3 regions of the Kitasatospora sp. NPDC004745 genome follow, and region 1 is predicted to be linked to each of the others. Evidence: riboswitches for the same ligand, from Rfam matches in the RefSeq annotation. Region 1 holds a riboswitch; each other region holds the start of a gene.

Region 1 (4,547 bases):
GAGGCGTACGAGCTCGTCGAGGCGATCGAGGAGGGGGACCGGGAGACGCTCCGCGAGGAGCTGGGGGACGTGCTGCTCCAGGTCTTCTTCCACTCCAGGATCGCCGAGGAGCACCCGTCGGAGGCGTTCTCGATCGACGACGTGGCCGGCGACCTCGTCGACAAGCTGGTCTACCGGCACCCGCACGTCTTCGGTGACGTCACCGCGGAGGGCGCCGCCGAGGTGGAGGCCAACTGGGAGCAGCTGAAGGCGGCCGAGAAGTCGGACCGGGAGTCGGTGCTGGACGGCGTGCCGGCCGGGCTGCCGTCGCTGGCGTACGCGGCGAAGCTGGTGTCGCGGGTGCGCAAGGCCGGTTTCGCGGGCGTGCCGGACGAGCCGTACGAGCTGCCCGGGGGGCTGACGGCGGAGTCGGCGGGCCGGCTGCTGCTGGCGGTCGTGCAGCGGGCGCACGACGCCGGGGTGGACGTGGACGCGGCGCTGCGGTCGGCCGCGCGCGGGTACCGGGACGCGGTGCGCGCGGCCGAGGGCCTCGAACCGGCCGGCGAGTAGCCGGCCGGCGGGCGGAGGGGCCGGCTCAGGCCGCGGCGGCGGTGCTCCCGACCGGCCGCCGCTGCGGCGGGACGACCTCGCCGATGGCCTCGCCGACGAGCGCGAGCAGCTCGGCGAGGCGTTCCAGGTCGAGGTGGTCGGGCAGGTCGGCGAGGGAGACGATCCGCTCGCCGCCGGGGCCGGCCACGCAGAACAGGTCGATCGGGCCCAGGTGCTTCTCTGCGGTGTCGACGAGGGCGGCGACGTCGCTGGGGCGGCGGATGTCCCCGCCGACGCCGACGACCGGGCAGCCCGGCCGGTCGAGCTCGGTGGCGAGGTCCTCGGCCACGCCGACGTGCTGGTCGGCGATCAGCACACCGGCGGCGCCGGCCGCGGTGAACCGGCGGGCGAGGTCGGCTCCCGACCCGCCGTCGAGTACCGCGATGACGACGACTGCCCCGCTCACCCGCATGGTCTGCTCCTCCCTGTGGGCGACACCGCACCGGCGCCCACGATTTCTGCGGAGGATCGTAGGCACGACCTGACCCTCCGCAACAGGGATTACCCCTCAGGTGACCAGGCTCACGCCCGCCCTACGGTTAAGACCTGTCCAAGGGTCCGTCCCGGAACCCGCGTCCGCGGGGCGGCGGGCCCCGGTGCACCGGATACGGTCGGTCCATGTCAGCGCAGCCCGCCCCCACCGCCCCGCAGCTCTTCACCTGGGAGTTCGCCGCAGATCCGTACCCCGCCTACGCCTGGCTGCGCGAGCACGCCCCGGTGCACCGCACGACGCTGCCCAGCGGGGTGGAGGCCTGGCTGGTGACCCGGTACGCGGACGCGCGGCAGGCGCTCGCGGACGGCCGGCTGTCGAAGAACCCGGCGCACCACAGCGAGCAGGCCCACCGCACCGGCCGGGTCGGCATCCCGGGGGAGCGCCAGGCGGACTTGATGACGCACCTGCTGAACATCGACCCGCCGGACCACACCCGGCTGCGCCGCCTGGTGTCGAAGGCGTTCACGCCGCGCCGGGTCGCGGAGTTCGAGCCGCGGGTGCAGCAGCTCACGGACCGCCTGATCGACGGCTTCGCGCAGCGCGGGTCGGCGGACCTGATCCACGAGTTCGCGTTCCCGCTCCCCATCTACGCGATCTGCGACATGCTGGGCGTGCCGGCCGAGGACCAGGACGACTTCCGCGACTGGGCGGGGATGATGATCCGGCACGGCGGCGGCCAGCGCGGCGGCGTGGGCCGGGCGGTGAAGCGGATGCGGGCGTACCTGCTGGAGCTGATCCACCGCAAGCGGGCGGACCTGGGGGACGACCTGATCTCGGGCCTGATCCGGGCGAGCGACCACGGGGAGCACCTGACCGAGAACGAGGCCGCCGCGATGGCCTTCATCCTGCTGTTCGCGGGCTTCGAGACGACCGTCAACCTGATCGGCAACGGGACGTACGCGCTGCTGCGCAACCCGGAGCAGCGCAGGCTGCTGCAGGAGTCGGTGGCGCGCGGCGAGAGCGCGCTGCTGGAGACCGGGATCGAGGAACTGCTGCGCTACGACGGGCCGGTGGAGCTGGCGACGTGGCGGTTCGCGACCCGGCCGGTGTCGATCGGCGGGGTGGACATCCCGGTGGGGGACCCGGTGCTGGTGGTGCTGGCCGCGGCGGACCGGGATCCGGCCAGGTTCTCGGACGAGAACACCCTGGACCTGGCGCGAACGGACAACCCGCACCTGGGTTTCGGCCACGGGATCCACTACTGCATCGGGGCCCCGCTGGCCCGGTTGGAGGGCCGGAGCGCGCTGGCCACGCTGCTTTCCCGGCTGCCGGATCTGCAGTTGGCGGAAAGCCCGGAGAATCTGCGCTGGCGCGGTGGCCTGATCATGCGGGGACTGCGGGAACTCCCGGTGGAATTCAGCCCGGAGAGCCGTTCCCCGCACGCGCCGCCGGCCGTCCCCCGGGAACCTTCCGACCCTCCGACACGCTGACTGGGTGTCGCCGGCGGCCGTTGGAGCGGTGACTGAACCTCCATCAATCCGGACATAGCCGTACGGTTGGTGGGCGATCGAGCGCGGGCCGTGATTTCTGTGTGATATCGGTGATATGAGCTTGTGATTGGTCTGAGGATCTGTCTACTCTCCCTGGAGTTCGCAGCTGCGGACCTCGTGCGCGGGACGCCGAATCCTGCCCGCCGCGTCACGGGAAACCGACCAGAACCCTGGGCAGGGGCGGGGGAACCAGGTTTGTTGCCGTTTCCCCACGGCTTGGGGTGAAGCCGCCCGAGCGGAATCGTTTCCGCTGACGGCGGCCGGGCCACCTCCCGGTCCGAACCCGACAGCTCACCTCGCAGGCGTGCGGAGAGGGACCTTCATGCTGTTCGTTGGAACTGGCCGCCACCGTCGTCGTACCCAGGCCGAGAAGGCCATCGCCGTCGCCGGTGTGGCCGGCGTCGGACTCGCGATGCCGATCCTCACCGCCACCGGCGCCTCCGCCGCCCCGGCCTCCGCCTGGGACTCCGTCGCCCAGTGCGAGAGCGGTGGCAACTGGAGCATCAACACCGGCAACGGCTTCTACGGGGGCCTGCAGTTCACCTCCGGCACCTGGAAGGCGTACGGCGGCACCGCGTACGCGCCGCAGGCCAACCAGGCCAGCAAGGGCCAGCAGATCGCCGTCGCCGAGAAGGTCCTCGCCTCGCAGGGGCCGGGCGCCTGGCCGGTCTGCTCGCAGAAGGCCGGCCTGAGCAAGGGCGGCGCGCCGGCGAGCGTCGACACCTCCTCGGACGACAAGCCCGCCGCCGCGAAGCCGGCCGCCAAGCCGGCCCAGCCCGCGGCCAAGCCGGCGCAGCCCGCCGCCAAGCCCGCCCAGCCGGCCGCCCCGAAGCCGGCCGCCCAGCAGCCCGCGCCGCAGCAGGCGCAGCCGCAGGCCCCGGGCTTCTCCGGCAAGGCCGGCTGGGACGCCGACGCGAAGGTGTTCTGGTACCAGAACAACGGCACCTGGTACTGGACCAGCCACCAGAGCGTCTACCAGCAGTTCGCGCCGCAGGCCGCCGCCCCGCAGCACTACGCGCCGCAGGCCGCCCAGCCCGCTCCGGCCGTGCGCACCGCCCCGGCCGCCGCGCAGGGCGGCCACGACTACACCGTCCGGTCCGGCGACACGCTGTCGACCATCGCCGCCGCCCAGGGCGTCACCGGCGGCTGGCAGTCGGTCTACGACGGCAACCGCGGCACCGTCGGCGGCGACCCGAACCTGATCATGCCCGGCCAGGTCCTGCACCTCGGCTGAGCCGCTCCCGCCCGCCGGGCGGAGGGGGCGGGGATCCGTCCCCCTCCGCCCGGATTCGGGCCGGTTCGCCCGGGTGGGCGGGTGAACTACCGGTGGGTAGTGCGGCCACACGCTGAGACGGGACCGAGGCCAGCGTGGCCCCGGGGGCCCGGGCGGTTAGGCTCTGGTCGTAACGACTCCGCAATCGTCCCGCCGGCAGCACCAACGTCAGCCGGACCCTGCTTCCGCAAGGAGATGCCTCGTGCCGTCCATCGATGTCGTCGTAGCCCGTGAGATCCTCGACTCGCGTGGCAACCCCACGGTCGAGGTCGAGGTGGGCCTCGACGACGGCAGCACCGGCCGTGCCGCTGTCCCGTCGGGTGCCTCCACCGGAGCCTTCGAGGCCCTGGAGCTTCGCGACGGCGACAAGAACCGCTACTTCGGCAAGGGCGTGGAGAAGGCCGTCCTGGCCGTCATCGAGCAGATCGGCCCGGAGCTGGTCGGCTACGACGCCACCGAGCAGCGCCTGATCGACCAGGCCATGCTCGACCTGGACGCCACCCCGGACAAGTCCTCGCTCGGCGCCAACGCGATCCTCGGCGTCTCGCTGGCCGTGGCGCACGCCGCCTCCGAGGCCAGCGACCTGCCGCTGTTCCGCTACCTGGGCGGCCCGAACGCCCACGTGCTGCCCGTGCCGATGATGAACATCCTCAACGGCGGCTCGCACGCGGACTCCAACGTCGACATCCAGGAGTTCATGATC
Region 2 (4,547 bases), on a different contig from region 1:
GTCCACCGACCGCGAGGTGGCCGAGGGCGTGCGGAAGGCGGGCGCACGCCCGGTGGCGTCGGTGCTGCTGCTGAACCGCCTGGCGCGGCCCTGAACCCCGCCCGGGCGGGATGACGGCTGGTCAGCGACCGGTTCGGGGTGGTGTGGGGATCTCGTGAAGTCAGCGGGAGGGTGGAGTTCACGCCATCGGGGGAGTGGAAAATCCCTTGGATCTTCACTAGGGTCTGGCGTCAAACCTATTTTCCGGATTCTCACCTGATCGGGTGAGGCCGATGGAAGAAGGAGCCGGTCCTTGGCCTCCCACCGCCGTCCCAAGCAGCCGAGCCGCGCGCGGGTCTCCGTGCTCACCGCTGCTGCTGCGACCGCGGTCGCCCTCTCCGCCCAGGTGGCCGCGCACGCCGCGCCCCAGCCGAACAAGACGGACGTCAAGGCGCAGATCGACCAGCTCCAGCAGGAGCAGGAGCAGGCGGCCGAGAAGTACAACGGCGCCAAGGAGCGGTCCGACCAGCTCCGCAAGCAGGCCGACCAGCTGCAGGACCAGGTGGCCCGCAGCCAGGAGCAGATGACCCAGCTGCAGACGGGCCTGGCCGAGGTGGCGGGCGAGCAGTACCGCACCGGCGGCATCGACCCGTCCGTCCAGCTGATGCTCTCCTCCGACCCGTCCGGGTACCTGGACAAGGCCTCCAGCGTCCAGCAGGCCAGCACCAGCCAGGCCGAGGCGCTCAAGGGGCTGCTGGACCAGCAGCGCCGGCTGGACCAGGAGAAGGCCGAGGCCGCCGCCGTGCTGGCCTCGCTGGACTCCACGACCAAGGACCTGAACCAGGCCAAGTCGGACGTCAACCAGAAGCTCAAGGCCGCCCAGGACCTGCTGAACTCGCTCAGCGCCTCCGAGCGGGCCGCGCTGCGCGCCCAGCAGGCGCAGGACGACCGGGCCTCGCGCGGCGCGGACCGGGTCGACCTCAGCAGCCTGCCGCCCGCGAGCGGGTACGCGGCCGTGGCCGTCGCCAAGGCGATGAGCAAGCAGGGTTCGCCGTACGTCTGGGGCGCCACCGGCTCGACCACCTTCGACTGCTCGGGCCTGATGGTCTGGTCGTACGCCCAGGCCGGCGTCTCGCTGCCGCGCACCTCGCAGGAGCAGGGCAACGTCGGCACCCGGGTGCCCTCGCTGGACCAGGCCCAGCCGGGCGACCTGGTGATCTACGGCAGCGACCGGCACCACGTCGGGATGTACATCGGCAACGGCATGGTGGTGCACGCCCCGCACACCGGTGACGTGGTGAAGGTGATGAAGGCCGACGCGATGCCGATCAACACCATCCGCCGGGTCTGACGGCGGGACAGCCACCGCGGGGCCGTCGCCGGCCCTGTGATCCCCGCCACTCCCGACCGGGGGTGGCGTTCGGATTTCTGCGCGCCCCGGGTTCCTGAACGGCCTTGCGGTGAAAGCCGATCAGCTTTGCGTGCGGTGGTGATCACCATCGGTCATATTCACAAATGAACTTGGGTCTTCTTCCATCTTTTTTCTGACAAGGATTTGAACGGATCACGGTTCAGTTACTAGGGTCGTGCCTCGAACCACCGCACTGTCGATCGCCCAGCCAGGGTGGCGGCGGTGGTTTCCGTCGAGTTCGCGAAGCAGCGGGGCAGGCCGAAGGGTCGCCCGGCGGGGAGCCCAGTGGTCGGGGGCGCTGTGGAGCGGAGCCGGGGAACCACGTTCCTCCGGGGTGAATCGGCGTCAGGTCGGCCGGTGGAACGGCCGTGAGGCGCCGTAGGGCCCGCTTCCGGCCCGAACCCGTCAGCTCACCCGGTAGGCGGACGTAGGAAGAAGGAGCCCGCCTTCGTGGCGTCCCATCGTCGTCCCAAGCCCGCCGGCCGCGCCCGGGTGTCGATCCTGACCGGTGTCGCCGCCGCGGCGGTCGCGCTGTCCGCGCAGTCCGGCGCCCACGCCGACCCGCAGCCGACCAAGGACCAGGTCAAGGAGCAGGTCGACCAGCTCAACGAGCAGGCCGAGGTCGCCACCGAGAAGCTCAACGCCGCCCAGGAGAAGCAGCAGGAGCTGCAGAAGCAGGTCACCGGCCTGCAGGACCAGGTGGCGCGGCAGCAGGCGCAGGTGACCGACCTGCAGGGCGGCCTGGCCGAGATCGCCGGCGAGCAGTACCGCAACGGCGGCATATCCCAGACCGTCCAGCTGATGTTCTCCGCGAGCCCGGACAACTTCCTCAACCAGGCCGGCACGCTGAACCAGGCCGGTGACACCCAGAAGGGGCAGCTGAAGCAGCTCCAGGACGAGCAGCGCAAGCTCGACCAGGTGCGCACCGAGGCCCAGGGCAAGCTCGCCGAGATGGAGACCACCACTCAGCAGCTGAAGGCCGCCAAGGACGAGGTCCAGGGCAAGCTCAAGGCCGCGCAGGACCTCCTCAACACGCTGACCGAGCAGGAGCGTCAGGCGCTCCGCGCGGCCGAGGAGAAGGCCGCCGCCGAGGCCAAGGCCAAGGCCGACGCCGCCGCGAAGGCCGCCCAGCAGCAGGCCGCGCAGCAGGCCGCCGACCGCTCCTCGCGGGACAGCAACCGCACCGACCTGAGCGCCCCGACCACCTCGGCGCCCGCCCCCAAGCCGGTCGCCGCCGGCAGCTCCCGCGGTGCCGCGGCGCTGTCCATCGCCGCCACCAAGGTCGGCTCGCCGTACGTCTACGGCGCCACCGGCCCCAGCTCGTTCGACTGCTCGGGCCTGATGGTCTGGGCGTTCAACCAGGCCGGCGTGTCGCTCCCGCGGACCTCGCAGGAGCAGGCCGGTGCCGGCACCCGGATCGGCAGCGACCTCTCCCAGGCGCAGCCCGGCGACCTGCTCATCTTCTACAGCGACGCCCACCACGTGGGGATCTACGCCGGCAACGGCCAGGTGCTGCACGCGCCCAAGCCGGGTGCGTCGGTGCGCTACGAGGCGGTCTCCAACATGCCGCTGGCCTCCATCGTGCGGGTCTGATCCCCACTCCGGAGCACCCGGGCCCGGCCCTCCGTCACGGAGGGCCGGGCCTGCGGCTTTTCCATCGGGCACGGACGGATGTCCGATTGGTGGTCGAATATTCGGGTCCGGAGGGGTTTGGACTCGCTTGCCCGGACTCGCTAACGTCTGCCACCGGACTCCCGCTTCCAGGACCGCCCACCGGGTGCGGCGGCGGGGCCGTGCCGCAGGACTGGAGCCGCCGCCGCCATGCCCGTGCACCGCCGTTCCCAACTGCTCGCCCGTGCGCTGGTGCTGACCGCGGCCGCCACCACCGCCCTGGGCGTCACGACCGGCGGCAGTGCCCAGGCCGCCCCCGGGGCGCCCGAGCCGCCCAGCCGCAAGGACGTCAAGGCGCAGGTCGAACAGCTCTACGACGAGGCCGAGCAGGCGTCCGAGCGGTACAACGCCGCGCTGGAGGCCCAGCAGCGCCTCCAGGGCGAGACGACCGTCCTCCAGGGCGAGATCGCCGTCGGCCAGGAACAGCTCAACCAGCTGCGCGGCGACCTGGCGAGCGTGGCCGGCGCCGAGTACCGCGGCGGCGGCCTGGCGCAGACCGTCCAGCTGATGCTCTCCACCGACCCCGAGGGCTACCTGACCCGGGCCCGCACCCTGGACCAGGCCGCCGAGCGGCAGCAGGAGACCCTGCACGAGCTGGTCACCCGCCAGCGCCGGCTCGACCAGCGCCGCACCGAGACCTCCGGCAAGCTCGCCGAACTGGAACAGGCCCGCCGCTCGCTCGCCGAGGGCAAGCAGCAGGTCCAGCAGCGGCTCGCCAAGGCGCAGCGGCTGCTCAACAGCCTGGGCGCCGCCGAGCGCGCCCGGCTGGCCGCCCAGGACGCCAGGGACGCCGAGCAGCGGGCCACCCGTGGCACCGACCGGCTGGACCTCGGCAGCGCCCCGCCCGCCTCCGAGCGCGGGGCGGCCGCACTGGCCGCCGCGGTGCGGATGATCGGCTCGCCCTACGTCTACGGCTCCACCGGGCCGCGCGCCTTCGACTGCTCCGGTCTGATGTACTACAGCTGGCGGCAGGCCGGAGTGACCCTGCCGCGAACCTCGCAGGCCCAGGCGTACGCCGGCCAGCGGGTCAGCCTCTCCGAAGCGCGGCCGGGAGACCTGGTGATCTTCTACCGGGACATGCACCACGTCGGGATGTACGCCGGCGGCGGGGTGATCGTGCACGCCCCGTACCCGGGCGCCAAGGTCCGCTACGAGAGCGTCAACGCGATGCCGGTCGCCGGGGTGGTCCGGCTCTGAGCCCGCCGCCGTCCGATCCGGTCGACATACCCCGCCGCGGGCTGTCGCGGCGAGCCGCGCTGCTGCTCGCGGCCGGCGGGCTGGCCCAGCTGTCGCTGCCGCCGGCCGCTCCGGCGCCCCCGGTTCGGCAGACGGCGGCCCGGCAGGCGGCGGCCCGGCGTGCCGAGGTGGCCGCGGTGCTGGCCGAGCGGGCGCGGACGCTGCCGACCCGGTCGGGCCCGGCGGAGGCGGTGGCGGAGTACCGCAACCTGGTCCTCGGTGCCGCCGCCGGACCGGACGGGCTGACCGC
Region 3 (4,547 bases), on a different contig from region 1:
CTCCGGCCTGCCGATGCCGACCATCCACCGCCTGGTTCGTACCCTCGTCCAGCAGGGCTATGTGCGCCAGGACACCACGCGCCGCTACACCCTCGGCCCCCGGCTGATCCGCCTCGGCGAGACGGCCGGCCGCCTGCTCGGCAGCTGGGCCCGCCCCTACCTGGCCGAACTCATGGAGGCCACCGGCGAGACCGCCAACCTGGCGGTGCTGGAGGGCGGCGAGGTGGTCTACGTCGGGCAGGTGCAGTCGCGGCGATCGATGCGGATGTTCACCGAGGTCGGCCGGCGGGTGCAGCCGCACTGCACCGGCGTCGGCAAGGCGTTGCTCGCCCAGCTGCCCGAGGAGGAGGCGCGCGCGGTGCTCGGCCCCAACCCGCTGCCCGCGCACACCGAGTACACCGTCACCGACCCGCAGGAGCTGCTGGAGCAGCTCGCCGAGGCGCGCGAGCGCGGCTACGTGGTCGACGACCAGGAGCAGGAGATCGGCGTGCGCTGCATCGCGCTCGCCGTACCGGGCGCGCCCACGCCCACCGCGCTCTCCGTCTCCGGCCCCGAGGCCCGGATCCGCGCGCTGGAGGAGCAGGCCGGCGCCTCCGCGCTCGTCCCGGTGATGCACCACATCGCGGCCCGGCTGGGGCAGGTCCTGGCTCCCTGACCGGACCATGTGCCCCGCCCGGCGCGCCGGAGGCCGGGCGGACGGACCCCTGGTGCGCCGCAGGCCGGACGGCACCCCGGTGCGCCGGAGGTCCGACGGGCCGACTTCCGGTGCACCGGTGCGCCCGTCCAGGCGAACGGCTGGCGGGTTGTCCGGGCCCCCGGCGGCCGCCCCGCCACCCTGGGTGCGGGCGCGGCGCGCGACGGCGCGGGCCGCCGGAGCGCAAGGGCACGGGTGAGTCGCGATGGAACGCAGGAGCACGGGGCGTCGGGGATCCGGCGGGGTCGGTGGGGCCGGGCTGGTCGCCGTGGTGGCGGCGGGTTGCGCGGTGGCGGTGCTGGCCGCCGGGCCGTCCTGGGCGCTGCGCCGCCCCGAGCCGCGGCCGGTGGTGGACGTCGGCGCGGCCCTGGTCAAGCCCTCGAACTCCGACCTGGAGGTGGTCCGGATCGACCCGGACCCCGCTCCGCCCGGTGGCAGCACGACGATCCACGCATTCGTCGGGAACGGCGGCCCCGACACCACCGCCTCGCCGTTCACCGTCGTGGTCACCCTGCCGGAGGGGGTCACCCCCGAGGAGCCGTTCTTCCCCGAGGACTGCGAGGTGTTCCAGAACGGCCACCGGGTGCGCTGCGTCTTCCCCGCGGGGCTGAAGTCGGGGCGCAGCGCGACCGCGCTCGTCCCGGTCCGTCTCTCCCCCGACCTCCCGCTCGGCACCCTCCAGGGCGGCTGGGTCGCGGTGCGCGGCGCGGACGACAAGGACGAGACCAACAACCGGAAGCCGTTCGAGATCAGGGTGGTCGAGACGACCAACGACTGAGCCGGTACGCCCGAGCGCCCGGGGCCGAGTGGTCGGCCCCGGGCGCTCGGGCGTCAGCAGCCGGGAACGGGCTGCCGGCGGTGATCACGTGAGCCGTCGGGCCCGAGCGGCTGGGCCCGACGGCTCACGCGTCAGCGGTAGACCCGGACGTAGTCCGCGGCCATGCTGAGCGGCGTGGTCCCCTGCGGCGCCGGGTGGTACTGCCCCGCGCACACCGAGAGGTTGAGGATCAGGTACGCCGACCAGTTGGCGCCGACGCCCTTGCCGTCCGAGAAGACCTTGACGCCGTTGACGTACCAGTCGACCGAGTTGGCGCCGTAGTAGGTGCCGATCGTCACCCACTGGTCCTTCGCGACGGCACCGGCGTCGGTGTAGTACTTGGCGTTGCCGGGGTTGACGTGGTTGGTCAGCTCCAGCAGGTTCGGGTTGTCGGGGTGGTACTCGAAGGAGTCGATCTCCCCGTTGCCGTTCTTCCAGGTCCACAGGGCCGGCCAGGCACCGGAACCGGACGGCAGCTTGACCCGGGTCTCGGCGTAGTCGCCGGTCTTGACCTGGAAGCCCTCGCTGGAGCCCTCGGTGGTCAGGAAGCCCGCGTTCCAGGCCTGCTTGCCGTTCTCCAGGGTGGTGCCGCTCGGCGCGGCCGTGAAGGTGGCGACCCCGTTGGCGACGCTGACGTTGTTCTTGTTCAGCAGGTCGAGCTTGTTGTCGTCCGGGTTGTGGTTCCCGTACCTGTAGGCGGTGCTCTTGTCACCGACCCAGCGCGAGCCCCAGGTGATCGAGCTGTTGAACTCGTCGGACCAGGTCAGCGCCTTGCCCGCGACCGGGGAGGCCGGGGTGCCCGCCGAGGGGCTCGCCGTGGCACCGGGGGTGCTGGTGGGGGACGGCGTCGGGGTGGCGGTGGGGGTCGCGGTGGGAGCCGGGGTCGGGGTCGCCGTGCCGGAGACCACCAGCTGCTGCGAGGGCAGGTTGTGCCAGGCGCCGCCGAGGTCCTGCCAGAAGCCGAACTGGCTGTACGTCCCGGCCGGCAGCGCGCGGGCACCGCTGGTGAAGGACAGCCCGCTCGGGCAGATCTGCACGTTGGAGAGGTTGCCGGGGAAGTCCAGGTTGGTGCCGCGCGCGTCGCGCACGCCCACACCCACCGTCTTCGCGGTGACGCAGGCCGAGGAGTGGACGGTCAGCGAGGCGGTGGCGGCCTTGTTGGCGACCATCGTCGCGGGGGCCAGCCGGTCCTGGGTGACGGTCGGGGTGGTGGCGGCGTGGGCGGCGACGGTCGCCGGGAGGCCCAGCAGACCGGCACCGCTGACGGCGACCGCCCCGGTGGCGGCGAGGGCGGCGAAGCGGCCCCGGTGGGCCGGGCGGGCGTGGCGCGGCGTGCGGCGCCGGAGGGCAGGCTGGTGCATGGGGTGTCCTCTGCGACGCCTGCGAGGTGAGCTGTCGGGTTCGGGCTGCAGTTGCCCGGCCGCCGGTGGGAGCGGCTTCACCCCTAGCCGCGACCCGCACGCGGGAGAGCGTGCGGGCCGGGCGCTGACCTTGGTTCCCCCGCTCCCGTCCACTGTGGTCCTCGGTTGCCCGCCGGCGGGTGGACGGGACTCGGCGTCCCGGCGGCGGGGTCCGCGTGGCGGACGGCCGTTGCAGGCTAGGCAGACCGTCCGTGAACGGACAACTCTGCCGGGCGGGTTGTCGCGCAGCTCACAGTGGTGTCGATCAACGACGCTGCGTGGCGGTCGAGTTGATCATCCCCTCGGCCGAGCCGGGCGTCCATTCGACTCCCGGCCTGCGCCGCCGGCGCCCGGCGACCGGAGGACGGCTCGCCGGTGCCGCCGAGGGACGTCCGGCGGGCGCCCGCCCGGTGCGCCCTCCGGCGCGGCCGACTCCCCCGGCCGCGCCCGGCACAACTGCACCCGCCGGGCTCGCCCGGTCGGATAAATTGGAGGTCCGACATCTTCCGCAGTGCACAAGACCCCACGGACCACCCGTGCGCACCCCACCGGGAACGAGGTACCGCCCCACCATGACCGCGCCCCTGCCCGCCTTCGCCGGCCGCACCTACCTCTTCCGGGCCGACAACGGCGCGGCCTTCCGCAACGCCTACTCGGCCGACGGCACGCGGCTGCGCTGGGAGGGCCTCGGCGAGTCCGCGGGCCAGTGGGAGGACGTGCGGCTGCACGTCGCCGAGGTGGCGCCGGAGATCTACTTCGTCAGCTGGACGGAGCAGAGCGGGATCACCGTCAGCCACGTGATGGACCTCGGCAGGCTGACGGTCCGCGCCTTCTGGACATTCGAGGGCGAGGGCGGCCGGGTGGGCGAGCTGCACACCGGGACCCTGGAGCGGGTGGCCTGACCGATCGGTCCGGGCGGTCCGGCCGGGGGCCGCTGCGGTCCGGGGCCGTTGCGGTCCGGAGCCGTTGCGGTCAGGGGTCGGTCGGGCCTGGGCCGGGCTCGGGCCTGGGCCGGTCGGACCGGGGCTCAGACGGTCTGGTTGGGCACCTTGAGGTGCTGGGACAGCCACTCGAGCGAGGAGGGCAGCAGCGCGCTCCACGTCTCGAAGTTGTGGCCGCCGTTCTCCAGCATGCTGTAGGACACCTTCATCGGGTCCTTCACCGCGTCGACGAAGGCCTCGGTCTCGCGCCGGTAGTCGCCGTCGCCCTTCTTGGTGCCGGCGAGGAGCACGGACACCTTCGGCTGCGGCAGGTTCTTCAGCCGCCACAACAGGTTCGCCTCGTTGCGGCGCTGGCTGCTGCCGCCGAACAGGTCCCCCGTGGTCGGGTCGTCCGCCGCGTCGTAGTAGGCGGAGAGCGCGACGGCCGTCGGGAAGACGTCGGGGTGGCGCATGGCCAGCTTGAGCGCGCAGTAGCCACCGGTGGAGTTGCCCATGAAGGCCCAGGCCTGTGGGTCCGCGGAGACCCGGTAGCTCGCCTGGATCGCCGAGGGGACGTCCTTGGTGAAGTACGTGTCGGACTGCGCGCCGCCCGGGATGTCCTCGCACTCGGTGTCCTGCGGCAGGGCGGGCGAGGGGCGCACCAGGACCATGACGGTCGGCTGCATCCGGCCCTCCTGGAGCAGCTTGAGCGCCGC

Evidence for each region. A riboswitch is a leader RNA that binds a small molecule or an ion and turns the genes downstream of it on or off. The one in region 1 is predicted to bind cyclic di-AMP.
Region 2: another riboswitch for cyclic di-AMP. It lies ahead of ACFYUY_RS06070 (NlpC/P60 family protein); the one in region 1 lies ahead of ACFYUY_RS15985 (transglycosylase family protein).
Region 3: another riboswitch for cyclic di-AMP. It lies ahead of ACFYUY_RS02450 (hypothetical protein); the one in region 1 lies ahead of ACFYUY_RS15985 (transglycosylase family protein).

The regions. Positions count from the first base shown of each region.
Region 1 covers NZ_JBIALK010000007.1:262,039-266,585, forward strand. Annotated here, with positions in the region: gene ACFYUY_RS15970 (MazG family protein) at 1-549, shown strand, start outside; gene ACFYUY_RS15975 (SDR family NAD(P)-dependent oxidoreductase) at 575-994, opposite strand; gene ACFYUY_RS15980 (cytochrome P450) at 1,207-2,511, shown strand; cyclic di-AMP (ydaO/yuaA leader) riboswitch at 2,722-2,892, shown strand; gene ACFYUY_RS15985 (transglycosylase family protein) at 2,894-3,805, shown strand; gene eno (phosphopyruvate hydratase) at 4,047-4,547, shown strand, end outside.
Region 2 covers NZ_JBIALK010000002.1:543,822-548,368, forward strand. Annotated here, with positions in the region: gene ACFYUY_RS06060 (NYN domain-containing protein) at 1-94, shown strand, start outside; gene ACFYUY_RS06065 (NlpC/P60 family protein) at 293-1,330, shown strand; cyclic di-AMP (ydaO/yuaA leader) riboswitch at 1,677-1,830, shown strand; gene ACFYUY_RS06070 (NlpC/P60 family protein) at 1,841-2,983, shown strand; gene ACFYUY_RS06075 (NlpC/P60 family protein) at 3,212-4,258, shown strand; gene ACFYUY_RS06080 (hypothetical protein) at 4,435-4,547, shown strand, end outside.
Region 3 covers NZ_JBIALK010000001.1:533,103-537,649, reverse strand. Annotated here, with positions in the region: gene ACFYUY_RS02460 (IclR family transcriptional regulator) at 1-655, shown strand, start outside; gene ACFYUY_RS02455 (hypothetical protein) at 900-1,472, shown strand; gene ACFYUY_RS02450 (hypothetical protein) at 1,604-2,872, opposite strand; cyclic di-AMP (ydaO/yuaA leader) riboswitch at 2,881-3,039, opposite strand; gene ACFYUY_RS02445 (MoaF N-terminal domain-containing protein) at 3,484-3,813, shown strand; gene ACFYUY_RS02440 (alpha/beta hydrolase-fold protein) at 3,939-4,547, opposite strand, start outside.